Regions from separate parts of the Streptomyces sp. NPDC019443 genome, predicted to be linked through region 1. Evidence: riboswitches for the same ligand, from Rfam matches in the RefSeq annotation. Region 1 holds a riboswitch; the other holds the start of a gene.

Region 1 (5,581 bases):
ACGGCCTTCTGCAACACGCTTTAGTCGCACGCGATCAACCGGCGCACGCCTTTGGGTGACCAGAAGTACAACCCCGCCGACCGCGACGGGCACGGGGACCACACCGGCCCCGAGGACACCATCAGCGACCACGGCGCGAGGTCGAGGGGGCCTATCTCCCTGTTGTGCAGGAGCAGACGCTCCCAACCCAGCCAGAGGTGCCTACGAGGCGAACTCCCCGTTGGCGCCCCGTAGGCAAGGCACAGCGGTGTCTGGCCGAGAGCGGCTCCAGGCGCGGCTCGGCAGGGCGGGTGGTTTGGTATCCGGGGCATCGTGAGGTCGCCAGATAGAACCACGCTGACGCGGCTCGTCTGCGAGACGGGCAGGGCCCGCGCCTCCGAGTTGGCCTGAGAACCACGGATGCACGGGCCGTCTGCGCGTGAGCCTCAGTCCGCCAGCGGCAGATACACCCGGTTCCCCGCCTCGGCGAACTCCTGCGACTTCTGGAGCATCCCCTCCGCGACCTCCTCAGCCGACGCGCCGTCAGCCGCAGTCCCGCCGAACCGCTCTGTGATGCTTTGGCTAATCTTCATGCTGCAGAACTTCGGGCCGCACATCGAGCAGAAGTGCGCGGTCTTCGCCGGCTCCGCCGGGAGCGTCTCGTCGTGGAACTCCCGTGCCGTGTCCGGGTCGAGGGCCAGATTGAACTGGTCCTCCCACCGGAACTCGAAGCGCGCGTCGGACAGCGCGTCGTCCCACTCCTGCGCACCCGGGTGCCCCTTGGCGAGATCTGCCGCATGCGCCGCGATCTTGTAGGTGATGACGCCGGTCTTCACGTCATCACGGTTGGGCAGGCCCAGGTGCTCCTTGGGCGTGACATAGCAGAGCATCGCCGTTCCCCACCAGGCAATCATTGCCGCCCCGATGCCGGAGGTGATGTGGTCATACGCCGGGGCCACGTCCGTGGTGAGCGGGCCGAGCGTATAGAAGGGGGCCTCTTCGCAGATCTCCTGCTGGAGGTCGATGTTCTCCTTGATCTTGTGCATCGGGACGTGACCGGGTCCTTCGATCATCGTCTGCACATTGAAACGCTTGGCGATGGAGTTGAGTTCCCCGAGCGTGCGCAACTCCGCGAACTGCGCCTCGTCGTTGGCATCCGCGATCGAGCCGGGCCGCAGACCGTCGCCGAGGGAGTACGTCACGTCGTACGAGGCGAGGATCTCGCAGAGCTCCTCGAAGTTCTCGTACAGGAACGACTCCTTGTGGTGCGCCAGGCACCAGGCCGCCATGATCGAGCCGCCGCGCGAGACGATGCCGGTCTTGCGGCGGGCCGTCAGCGGCACATACCGCAGCAGCACGCCCGCGTGGACCGTCATGTAGTCGACACCCTGCTCGGCCTGCTCGATGACCGTGTCCTTGTAGACCTCCCAGGTCAGGTCCTCGGCCTTGCCGTCGACCTTCTCGAGCGCCTGATAGAGCGGCACGGTGCCGATCGGCACCGGGGAGTTGCGCAGCACCCATTCGCGGGTCGTGTGGATGTTGCGGCCGGTGGAGAGGTCCATGACCGTGTCCGCGCCCCAGCGGGTCGCCCAGGTCATCTTCTCGACCTCCTCCTCGATGGAGGAGGTGACAGCGGAGTTGCCGATGTTGGCGTTGACCTTCACCAGGAACCGCTTGCCGATGATCATCGGCTCGATCTCGGGGTGGTTGACGTTGGCGGGCAGGACGGCCCGGCCCGCGGCGATCTCCTCGCGCACCACCTCGGGCGAGACGTTCTCGCGGATCGCGACGTACTCCATCTCCGGCGTGATCTCGCCACGGCGGGCGTACGCGAGCTGCGACACCGCCTGTCCGGCCCGGCCCCGGCGGGGCTGGCGCGGGCGGCCCGGGAAGACCGCGTCGAGGTTGCGCAGACCGCCCCTCGGCGAGGTGTGCTTGATCCCGTCGTCCTCGGGGCGGACCGGGCGGCCCGCGTACTCCTCGGTGTCGCCGCGGCCGACGATCCAGTTCTCCCGCAGCGGCGGCAGGCCGCGGCGGACGTCGGTCTCGACGGTGGGGTCGGTGTATGGGCCGGACGTGTCGTACAGCGTCACGTCCTTGCCGTTGGTCAGGTGCACCTGGCGGACCGGCACCCGGAGGTCGGGGCGCGAGCCCTCGACGTATCCCTTGTGCCAGCCGATGGACTTGCCGCCCTCGTCGTTCTCATTCGAGGCAGGCGTGCGTGCATCCGATACGGTCATGAGACCTACTCCCTACGCCGGCATTACCCGGTAACAGGTTCGGCGGTCGACGCAGCGGCTTCCGTAAACGGCGTACTGGCTTCGGCCAGTCGGCGAATGCGGAGGTCAGCGCCCTCTCAGCCCGGTGCTCCGAGCTCCCGCGTGTGCAAAGGTGACACCACGCTAGCGTCATTTCTGGCGCGCTGAACAGTGGGCCCCCCTCGTTCTTGCGATGATCGGTCGGTGACCTACTCGCCGACCCCCTCGCCGCAGACGCCCGAACCCCGCGGCCACTCGCACAGCCATGGGCCCGCCGCGCCTGTTTCGCAGCATCTCCGCAAGGTCATCGCCGCGGTGCTGATTCCTTTCGCCACCGCGGTCGTCGTGGGCCTTGTCGTGCTCTGGCCGGGCGGTGCGCCCGGGCATGAGCGCACAGGTGTCGGTTTCGACCGGCAGACCGAGCAGGGCAAGGTGGTGCGGGTCGAGAAGGTCAACTGCAAGGACGTGAACGCCGCGCAGGTACCGCCGACCGGCGACACCTCCACGCCCGAGGGGCGCGAGGCGGTCAATGCCCAGCGAGGCAGCTGTGAAAAGGCGACGATCGAGGTCACCAGCGGCAAGGACAAGGGCCGTACGTTCACCGAGATCGTCCAGCCGGACGCGTCGCGGCAGTTGGACAAGGGGCAGGGCGTGGTGGTGGCGTACGCCCCCGACGCGCCCCGTGACCTGCAGTACTCCGTGACCGATGTGGACCGTGAGCTGCCGATGGTGCTGCTGGCCGGGATCTTCGCGCTCGCAGTGGTGCTGGTGGGACGAATGAAGGGCGTGATGGCGCTGATCGCACTGGCCGTCTCGTTCGCCGTACTGACCCTGTTCATCCTGCCCGCAATCCTGCAGGGCTCGAATCCGCTGATCGTCGCGGTGATCGGGGCGAGCGCCATCATGCTGGTCTCGCTCTATCTGTGCCACGGCCTCACCGCCCGCACCTCGGTCGCGGCCCTCGGCACGCTGATCTCGCTGCTGCTGACCGGGCTGCTCGGCTCACTCTTCATCGGCTGGGCGAGCATGACCGGCAACACCGACGACAACACCGGTCTGATTCACGGTCTGTATCCGAACATCGACATGAGCGGTCTGCTGCTGGCCGGCATCATCATCGGCTCGCTCGGCGTGCTCGACGATGTGACGGTGACCCAGACCTCGGCGGTCTGGGAACTGCGTCAGGCGGACCCGGGCATGGGCCCACGGGCGCTCTACCGGGCCGGGATCAGGATCGGCCGGGACCACATCGCTTCCGTCGTCAACACTCTCGTACTGGCCTACGCGGGCGCCGCGTTGCCGCTGCTGCTGCTCTTCTCGATCGCGCAGAGCAGTGTGGGGACGGTGGCCAACAGCGAGCTGGTGGCGGTGGAAATCGTACGGACCCTGGTGGGGTCGATCGGACTTGTCGCCGCCGTACCGGTGACCACCGCACTCGCGAGCCTGGTGGTCTCCGCCGACCGGCCGGGAATCGCAGCGGCGGACGAATCACCGGCACGGAGTGGATCACCGGTTCGGGGCGGCAGGGGCCGCCGCCGCAAGAAGTAGCGGCGTCGACTGCTCAGCCGGCGTTCTCCTCGGCGAGAATGCGCCCGAGCGCCACGTCCAGATTGTCCTCGAAGTCGGCGAGCGTACGCTCCTGCCCCAGTGGCACCAGCTTGTCGGTGCGGTCGAGGAAGGCCACGAGCGGGGCCCCGCTCACCCGGAACAGCGCCCGGTCGGCGCCGACTTGGAGCCGGATGGTGACGTCGGACAGCCCCTGGAGACCGGTCGGAGCGATGTGCACATCACCGTCGCCGCTCGGCGCATTGATGCCGTCCAGCAGCAACTCGCGCCCGAAGGCCCAGGTCACAGGGGCATCGCCGGGAAGATGGAAGGTCATCCGCACCGCGTACGGATCCCCCGTCTCGTACCGGAGCTCCACCGGGATCCGGAAAGAGAGCTCCTCGGAGACATGGAAACTCATCAGGACCTCGGCCTGGACCGACTCGCGCATCATGTACCCCGCAGCAGATGAAGCAGTGAAGAACTCAGCTGAAAACGGCCAGGAACGATCCCCATGGCCTCTTGACGTAATCGTCCTGTAAGGACTTGTAGATCACAAGGAGTGATTTTTCAGATACTGATAGAGAACGCTATGGAGCCCAGAAGTCCTCCGATCGCGTTACGTAGTTGTTCGACCGCCTCAAACAAGCGTTCTTCCTGGTGGAGCGGGAGCGAAATGCCCATCGCGGCGGCACCGGATCCGGCCGTGATCGGAATGGCGGCACAGACGGTACCGAGCGCGTACTCCTGTCGCTCCACGACCGTTTGCATCCGCTCCTTCGACGCGAGCCGCTCCAGCAGCGCGCGCCGGTCCCTTACGGAACAAGGGGTGACCGGCTGCACGGGGTGGCGGTCCAGATGGTCGCTGCGGCCCTGCTCGTCGAGCTGGCTCAGCAGACACTGGCCGAGCGCATGGGCATGTCCGGTCTCACGGAAGTCGGCCCACTCGGCGACGGCGGGCGCATACGGGGTGTCGGCGACGGCGACGATCTCGATCTCGCCCTCGCGGTAGGCCGCGAAGTAGACCGGGACTCCGATGGCGTCCCGCCAGTGCGCGAGCGAGTCCACGAGCGTGGTGCGACGATTCCGCAGAGCGCCGCCGATCGCGAGCCGCTCGACCGCGTCACCGAGGATGAACACGCCCTTCTCGCGGCGCAGATAGTCCTCGTGCGTCAGGGTGCGCAACAGGTGGTACGCGGTGGGAAGGGGAAGACCCGCCTCGCGCGCGAGCTGCTTCGCGGGGGCCCCGTCCGGATGGGAACTCACGGTCTCCAGCAGCCTCATCGCCCGTTGCACCGAAACGATCAGGGTAGGGGCAGGAGCGTTCGTAGCCGTGGCCAAAGGTCACCCCCAGGCATGGTGACGGGCAGCGCGCCCGCTTGCGGGGGCCGCCCCCGCGGCCCGCCGCGCGTATTTCCCAAAGGCGGATTTTCCATGGGGCGGCAGCGGGGTTGTCACTGTAATGGCCGTTCCCGTGCGGCAGTGGGGGTTTGTCGGGGCGTTCCCCCGCCCGGGCTAACGCCCGGACGGGCACGGGCTACCAGTCGCTTCGTGAGCTCGATGACGACATGAACTTCCGTACGACGAAGACGAGTCCACTGACCAAGGCGACGAAGACAAGGATCTTGAAGAGCAGTCCGATCACAAAGCCGACGACGCTCGTGATCAGTCCTCCGAATACGACAAGGGCGATGACGGGCACCGCGACCCACTTGATCCACCACGGCATCCCCGCGAATACTTCCCGCACAGCCATCGTCCTTACCTCGTTTCATTGGGTTCCTGCCTCGATGCTAGGC
Region 2 (8,156 bases), on a different contig from region 1:
GGCGCCGAGGCTCCGGATCTCGTCGGACACGAGCTGTGGCGGGACGGCGACGTACGGCCTCAACAGGGCGCCGATGGCGGGCAGTTGCCCGGCGGGTTCACCGTGCTGCTCGCCCTGCGCGGGGCGCGGCCCGCATCGGCCGTCCACCGGAGCGTGCTGCACTCTCCCGACGCCGGGGCGGAGGCGGCCGCGGTCTTCGGCGGGCAGACGGCCGAGCGGCCCACCGTCACCGTGCTGCGGCCCGACGACCCCCGCACCCGCCCCGACGACGAGCACGAGGCGGTCACCCTCTCCGCGACGGTCATGGGGCACGGCAGCCCGGTCGACTGGACCCATGCGTCGCTGCGCGAGAGGTACGCCGAGGTGCTGATCGACGCCGCGTCCGCGGCCGTACCGGAGATACGCGAGCGCCTGCTGTGGCACGAGACCCTGACGCCCGCCGAGACGGGACCGCTGCCCGCGCCCGCGCTCGCCGGGGAGGGCGGCCGCTATCTGCATCCCGCGAACAGCACACGGCTGCCCGGCCTGTATCTGGTGGGCGGCCGCGCGCACCCGGGCGGCGGTCTTGCGCACGCGGGAATGTCGGGGGCGCTGGTGGCCGGGCTGATCGTGGAGGGCGCGGACTTCCGCGGCTCCCAGTAACCCGCTCCCGGTAACCGGCTGTCAGTGACCAGCCGCCGGTATCCGGCTGTCAGTAGCGGTACTGCTGCTCGTTGTACCCGGTGTCGTAGCCGTAGGGGGAGGGCTGCTCCTGCGGCATCGGCGGCACCTCCTGCTCGCCGTCGCGCTGCTGCGGCACCCACACCCCGCCGGGCGGCGTCTCGTTGTACTGGTTCTGGGCGTACGGGTCGGCGTACTGCTGCTGGCCGCCGTAACTGTCGTACGTCTCGTACGTGTTGTACTGCTGGCCGCCCACATACGGGTCGGAGTACGCGGCGTACTGCTGCTGCTGCCCTGTGCCGTAGTCGTACTGCCCGGCGTAGCTGTCCTGGCCCGCCGGCTGCTGCTGCCCGTAGCCGGAGTAGCTGTCGTACGCGCCGCCGTACCGGGCGTAGTTCTGACTCTGGTCCTGCTGCTGGGCCGCGTAGGCGGCTTCGCTGTACACGCCGTACTGCCCGGTGTCGTCCGGGAGCGGCTGCGGCTCGTAGACCGCTTCCGGCTGCGGCGCCGACGCGGCGGGCTGGTACGGACCGGGCTCGTACGGACCGGACTCGTACGGGTCGGGCTCGTACGGCGCGGCAGGCTCGTAGGAGAGGTCGGTGACCTCCAGCGAGGGCTCGTGCGAAGCCGCCCCCGACTTGGCACCCGACTTGCGGCGGGGGCTCACGCCCGGGCTTCCGCCGAGCGCCCAGCCCGTGGAGAAGCCGCGGCGGAAGGAGAGCGTGACATACGTCTGGCCGACGGCGAAGGCGATCGCGCCGACCGCGATCACCACGACGGAGGGCAGCAGGACGCCGAAGACCACGCCGAGGAATCCGACGAAGGCGAGAAGTCTCCAGCGCAGCCGCGCCTTGTACTGCAGCAGCACCTCACCGAGCAGCCACAGCGCGACGACACCGAACGCGATATAGAGGACCGTCCAGCCCATGCCCGCCCCTCTCCTACGGCCGTCGCCCCGGGTCGGGGCCGGTACGACCGATCACGACTGCTCGTGCAGTCCGAGATTCTCGTAGATTTCAAGCGTCGCCGTGGAGTTGTTGAGCGTAATGAAGTGCAGTCCGGGGACTCCCTCGGAGAGCAGTCCTGCGCAGAACTCCGTCGCGAACTCGATGCCAATGGAGCGTACAGCGGCCGGATCGTCCTTGGCGGTGAGGATCCTCTCTTTCAGATCCGGCGGGAACGCGGCATTGCTGAGCTGCGCAAACCGCTCAAGCTGCTTGACGCTGGTGACCGGCATGATCTCGGGGATGATCGGGGTCTCGCAGCCCGTGGCCGCGACCCGGTCGCGCAGCCGCAGATAGTCCTCGGGCCTGAAGAACATCTGCGTGATCGCGTAGTCGGCGCCGGCCCGGCACTTGTCGACGAAGTGCCGGATGTCGGTGTCCCAGTCCTCCGAGCGCGGATGCATCTCGGGGAAGGCCGCTACGCCGACGCAGAAGTCACCGGACTCCTTGATCAGCCGGACCAGCTCGGCGGCGTACCGCACGCCCTCGGGGTGCTTGACCCACTCTCCCATCGGGTCGCCGGGCGGGTCGCCCCGGACGGCGAGGATATTGCGGATCCCGGCGTCGGCGTACTGGCCGATCATGTTGCGCAGTTCGGCGATGGAGTGGTCCACCGCGGTGAGGTGCGCGACAGGCGTCAAAGTGGTGTCGGCGGCGATCTGCTGGGTGGCCTTGACCGTGCCGGCGCGCGTCGAGCCGCCGGCTCCATAGGTCACGGAGACGAAGTTGGGGGCGACCGCCTCGACCCTGCGGAGCGCATTCCAGAGATTCCGCTCGCCCTTCTCGGTCTTGGGCGCCCAGAACTCGAAGGAGTAGGAAGTTTTGCCGGTTGCAAGAAGCTCGCGCACGGTCCGTGCGCGATCCGTCCTGGTCGAAGCTGTACCGAGGGCCATACCCGCAGGTTATCCAGGGCGCGCCGGTCACCCAACCGAACAGAGGAAATATGTCCGAATTTGCCGGGTTACTGTCCACCCTTCGGACAGTTATCCAATACGCTCCCGCACCCGCTTGGCGAGGGAGGCCGTCGCCGCTGCCGGGTCGTCGGCCTCGGTGATCGCCCGCACGACGACGATCCTGCGCGCGCCCGCGTCCAGCACCTCGTCGAGGTTGCCCGCGTCGATCCCGCCGATCGCGAACCACGGCCGGCCGGTCTCAAGCCCCGCGGCATACCGCACGAGGCCGAGTCCGGGGGCGTACCGCCCGGGCTTGGTCGGGGTGGGCCAGCAGGGGCCGGTGCAGAAGTAGTCCACGCCCTCCTCGGCGACGGCCGCGTCGACCTCGGACTCGGCGTGCGTGGAGCGGCCTATCAGCACCTCGTCTCCGAGGATCGCGCGCGCGGCCGGGACCGGCAGATCGCCCTGCCCCAGGTGCAGCACGTCGGAGCCGATGGCATGGCCCACATCCGCGCGGTCGTTCACGGCGAGCAGCTTGCCGTGCCTGCGGCAGGCGTCGGCGAAGACCTGAAGGTGCTCCAGCTCCTCGGCGGCCTCCATGCCCTTGTCGCGCAGCTGCACGATGTCGATCCCCGAGGAGAGCACGGCGTCGAGGAACCCGGCGAGGTCGCCCTGCTGCTTGCGGGCGTCCGTGCACAGATAGAGCCGGGCGTCGGACAGCAGCGCACGAGCCGTGGACATGGGTGTTCCCCCCGGGTGGGTCGGCGGTGTGCGGGCAGGAGCCACTGGCCCCCCTGCCCGCACACCGCGTGGTGTTGTCTTCAGGACATCAGACGGCGAGCGCCTGGGCCCGGCGCTTCACCTCCGTGCCGCGATTCTCGCTGAGCGCCTGCGCGGGCGTGCCCGGCAGGGTCGGGTCGGGGGTGAAGAGCCACTCAAGCATCTCTTCGTCGGTGAAGCCGTCGTCCTTCAGGAGCGTCAGGGTCCCGGCGAGACCCTTGACCACCTTGTTGCCGTCGATGAAGGCGGCAGGCACCTGAAGCGCGCGGTTCTCACCACGGCGCACGGCGATCAGCTGGCCCTCCTTGACCAGCTGCCGTACGCGTGTCACCTCGACATCGAGCATTTCCGCGATGTCGGGAAGGTGGAGCCAGGCGGGGACGAGAGCATCGATCTTTGCGTCAATCTCGGTCACAGGACAAGCGTGCCATCCCAGACTGACAGTCGGTAGCCGGACCCCGGACAGCAGCCCGCATTCAGCCCTGGACAGCCGCCGCCTTCAGAGGGACGGAGGGGTCGGCGGCGAGATCCGGATCCAGCCGCGCGCCGGCCAGGATGAGCTTGCGCCCCTGCGCCAGATCGCGGGCCCTGCCGACGGCGAGGAGCGCGACCAGCGCGCCCTCACGCAGCCACAGCACCGACCACGTGGCGTCCGCCGGATTGCCCCGCCACACCCTCGTGTCGGCGGCCGGGTGATGGCCCGCGTACTGCACAAAGCGCCCGAACTGCTCGGACCAGAAGTACGGCACCGGGTCGTAGACCTCCAGCGGCTGCCCCAGTGCGCCCGCGACGACATTGGCGGCGACCGTGCGCGGCCCGTGCAGGGCGTTGTCCCAGTGGTGCACGAGCAGCCGCTCGCCGTAGCGGCCGGACGGGAAGGAGGCGCAGTCCCCGACGGCGTACACATCGGGCAGCGAGGTGCGCAGATGCTCGTCGGCGGTGATTGCTCCGTCCGGGCCCAGCGCGATGCCCGAGTCGGCGAGCCAGCCGGTGGCGGGGCGTGCGCCGATGCCGACGACCACCGCCCCGGCCGGGAGCTGCCGGCCGTCCGCGAGGATCACCGTGCCGGGCTCGACGTCGGCCACGCGCGCGTGGGTGAGAAGTTCGACGCCGTACTCCGCGTACCAGTCGGCCATCGGGGCGGCGACCTCGGCGGGCAGGGCGTACGCGAGGGGGCGGTCGGCGGCCTCGACGACGGTGACCGAGCAGCCCGTCTCGCGGGCGGCTGTCGCGAACTCCGCGCCGATCCAGCCCGCGCCGACGACCACGATGTCGTGCTGCCGCACGAGGACGGGGCGCAGCCGGGCGGCGTCGTCGAGGGTGCGCAGCAGATGGACGCCCGGGACGCCTTCGGCGCCGGGCAGCGTGATCGGCTCCGCGCCGCTGGCGATGACGAGGACGTCGTACGGGACGGGCCCTGCCTCGGTGTCCAGCTCGTGCGCCTGCGGGCGTACGCCGGTCACCTCGCAGCCCAGCCGCAGTCCGATGTCCAGCGCCTCGAAGTCGAGCTCGAAGGCCGACCCCTCCGCCTTGCCGAGCAGGATCGCCTTGGAGAGCGGGGGCCTGTCGTACGGCTGGTGGGGCTCGGCGCCGATCACTGTGACCGGGCCCGGGAACCCCTGTTCGCGCAGGGCCACGGCGGTCTGCACGCCGGCCATCCCCGCGCCGACGACGACCACGCGCCGCACGCCCTGTGCTGTCTGCTGCTCGCTCACCCGACAACCTTACGCATCTGACAGCCCGTCAGGTAACCGGCTGCTCGACAACGCTCGTCCCGCTGCCCTCCTGAGACTCCCACTCCCACGTCTCCTCCAGGCGCACTCGCCCGTCCTCGAGCTCGACCACCGTCGAGACGCAGTGCCCGGAGGCCGTCCGGCCGTCCGTCTTCAGCTGGACGTACCGGAAGTCCAGCCGGTCGCCCTCCCGCGTCCCCACGAGGTGGCCGCGGACCACGTCGCCGCCCTCGTACTCGGCCCAGATCCGGCCGTCCCGCTCGTGGTACGTGAACCGGGTGCGGGTCCCCACCTGGCCCGGAGCCTGGTCGGCGACCGGCGAGAGTACGAGTCCGTCGAGCGACCGTGCCACAGCTGCTGCTCCCTTACTGCGAGTTGAGGGCTGGGGTTAGGGTGGCCACCGTAAGGCACTCGCGGGAGCCCGGCGCACCGGGCTGAGAGGGAGGCTGGACGGCCTCCGACCGTACGAACCTGATCCGGGTCATGCCGGCGAAGGGAGGGGCTGGACGCCCATGTCTCGTACATCAGATGTCCTCGTCGTCGGGGGCGGAATCATCGGCCTGGTCACGGCCTGGCGTGCGGCGCAGCGCGGACTGCGCGTCGCCGTCGTCGATCCGGAGCCGGGCGGCGGGGCGGCACAGGTCGCGGCGGGCATGCTCGCCGCCGTCACCGAGCTGCACTACGGCGAGCAGACGCTGCTCGGCCTCAACGTGGAGTCCGCCCGGCGCTATCCGGCGTTCGTCGCCGAGCTCGAGGAGGCGAGCGGGCAGCATGTCGGCTACCGCGCATGCGGCACGCTGGCCGTCGCGCTCGACGCCGACGACCGCGCGCACCTGCGTGAACTGCACGCCCTGCAGCGCCGGTCCGGCCTGGAGTCGGAGTGGCTGGCCGGGCGTGAATGCCGCCGTCTGGAGCCGATGCTCGCGCCGGGCGTACGCGGGGGCCTGCGAGTCGACGGCGATCACCAGGTCGATCCGCGGCGGCTGGCCGCGGCGCTGGTGACGGCCTGCGAGCGGGCAGGGGTGGTCTTCCACCGCGGCTGGGCGGAGCGTCTTTCGGTGGTTCGAGACCGGGCGGCCGGAGCAGTGCTGAGGGACGCCGGCGAGCTCACCGCGGACCAGGTCGTCCTCGCGGGCGGCTCACTGAGCGGCAGTCTCGACGGTGTGCCGGCGGATGTGCTGCCTCCGGTACGGCCGGTGAAGGGCCAGGTTCTGCGGCTCACCGTGCCGCCTGCGTACGCACCCTTCCTCTCCCGGACCGTACGGGCCGTGGTACGCGGCAGCCACGTCTATCTGGTGCCGCGCGCGAACGGCGAGCTGGTCGTCGGCGCGACCAGCGAGGAACTGGGCTGGGACACCACGGTCACCGCCGGCGGGGTGTACGAGCTGCTGCGCGACGCGCACGAGCTGGTGCCCGGCATCACGGAGCTGCCGCTCACCGAGACCCGCGCGGGTCTGCGCCCCGGCTCCCCGGACAACGCCCCGCTGCTGGGCCCGACCGCCCTGCCCGGCCTGCACGTGGCCACCGGCCATCACCGCAACGGCGTGCTCCTCACGCCCGTGACCGGCGATGTGATGGCCGCCGTGCTGGTCACCGGCGAGCTGCCGGACGAGGCCCTCCCCTTCACTCCTCGCCGCTTCTCCCCCGTGCCCCAGGAGCAGCCCGCATGAATGTCCTGAACGTCTCCGTCAACGGCGAGTCCCGTGAGCTCGCCACCGGCACCACCCTGGACACCCTGGTGGCGGCCCTCACCGCCGCCCCTTCCGGGGTCGCGGCCGCGGTCAACGAAGCGGTCGTCCCACGCAGCCAGTGGTCCGGCACCCTCCTCGACGACGGCGACCGCGTCGAAGTCCTCACCGCAGTACAGGGAGGCTGACCGGCATGGCCGACGACCGTCTCACCATCGGCGGCACCACGTTCAACTCCCGCCTGATCATGGGTACGGGCGGGTCACCCAGCCTCGACGTACTCGAACGCTCCCTCGTCGCGAGCGGCACCGAACTCACCACCGTCGCGATGCGCCGCCTCGACCCGACCGTCCAGGGCTCCGTGCTGTCCGTCCTGGAGAAGCTGAACATCCGCGTCCTGCCCAATACGGCGGGCTGCTTCACGGCGGGCGAAGCCGTGCTGACCGCCCGGCTCGCACGCGAGGCCCTCGGCACCGACTGGATCAAGCTCGAGGTCGTCGCGGACGAGCGCACCCTGCTGCCCGATCCGATCGAGCTGCTGGATGCGGCCGAGACGCTGGTCGACGACGGCTTCACGGTCCTGCCGTACACCAATGACGACCCGGTGGTCGCCCGGAGGCTGGAGGACGCGGGCTGCGCGGCGATCATGCCGCTGGGTTCGCCGATCGGCTCCGGTCTCGGCATCCGTAATCCGCACAACTTCCAGCTGATCGTCGAGCACGCGCGCGTGCCGGTCGTGCTGGACGCGGGCGCGGGCACGGCCTCCGACGCGGCCCTGGCGATGGAGCTGGGCTGCGCGGCGGTGATGCTGGCGTCGGCGGTCACTCGCGCGCAGGAGCCGGTGCTGATGGCGGAGGCGATGCGGCATGCGGTGGAGGCGGGGCGGCTGGCGCGTCGGGCGGGGCGCATTCCGCGTCGGCACTTCGCCGAGGCGTCGTCCCCTCACGAGGGCCGCGCGGTCCTCGACCCGGAGCGGCCCGCGTTCTGACCGGAGCGCGGAGCCAGTCCCCTACCCGCTGCATCGATTTACGGCTCCGCCGCCTGGGGGCTCCGCCCCAGACCCCGGACGCCCTTCGGGCGCTGTCCTCAATCGCCGGACGGGCTTGATTTCCGCCGGTCGACCCGAGGATTCAGGCCGACCAGCAGAAAATTCAAGCCCCGTGGGAGTCCCCCCGGACGAAGTCTGGGGGAGATTGAGGCGCGGGGGTCCCGGGGGCGGAGCCCCCGGCGTAGGCCCGCGCAGCGTTACAGCTCGGCTCCAGTCCCGCCCCGAGTCGTCAGCCGTGTCACCGGTGGCTCGTAGAATCACCAGCGTGGATACGACCCTCAAGGACCCCCTCGTCGGGCAGGTGCTCGACGGCCGCTACCGCGTCGACGCGCGCATCGCCGTCGGCGGTA

What was found. Region 1 has a riboswitch for thiamine pyrophosphate ahead of thiC (phosphomethylpyrimidine synthase ThiC). Riboswitches for the same ligand answer to the same signal wherever they lie in the genome.
Region 2: linked by a shared signal. The riboswitch ahead of thiO (glycine oxidase ThiO) and the one ahead of thiC (phosphomethylpyrimidine synthase ThiC) in region 1 are both predicted to bind thiamine pyrophosphate.

The regions. Positions count from the first base shown of each region.
Region 1 covers NZ_JBIRYJ010000009.1:314,224-319,804, reverse strand. The annotation lists gene thiC (phosphomethylpyrimidine synthase ThiC) at 426-2,219, opposite strand; TPP riboswitch at 2,212-2,370, opposite strand; gene ACH492_RS27220 (YibE/F family protein) at 2,442-3,785, shown strand; gene ACH492_RS27215 (SsgA family sporulation/cell division regulator) at 3,799-4,233, opposite strand; gene ACH492_RS27210 (IclR family transcriptional regulator) at 4,353-5,123, opposite strand; gene ACH492_RS27205 (DUF5326 family protein) at 5,320-5,532, opposite strand.
Region 2 covers NZ_JBIRYJ010000005.1:247,910-256,065, reverse strand. The annotation lists gene ACH492_RS18505 (phytoene desaturase family protein) at 1-642, shown strand, start outside; gene ACH492_RS18500 (hypothetical protein) at 692-1,588, opposite strand; gene metF (methylenetetrahydrofolate reductase [NAD(P)H]) at 1,640-2,557, opposite strand; gene thiE (thiamine phosphate synthase) at 2,648-3,298, opposite strand; gene ACH492_RS18485 (Rv2175c family DNA-binding protein) at 3,387-3,752, opposite strand; gene ACH492_RS18480 (NAD(P)/FAD-dependent oxidoreductase) at 3,814-4,995, opposite strand; gene ACH492_RS18475 (hypothetical protein) at 5,081-5,422, opposite strand; TPP riboswitch at 5,474-5,585, shown strand; gene thiO (glycine oxidase ThiO) at 5,583-6,740, shown strand; gene thiS (sulfur carrier protein ThiS) at 6,737-6,946, shown strand; gene ACH492_RS18460 (thiazole synthase) at 6,952-7,746, shown strand; gene pknB (Stk1 family PASTA domain-containing Ser/Thr kinase) at 8,072-8,156, shown strand, end outside.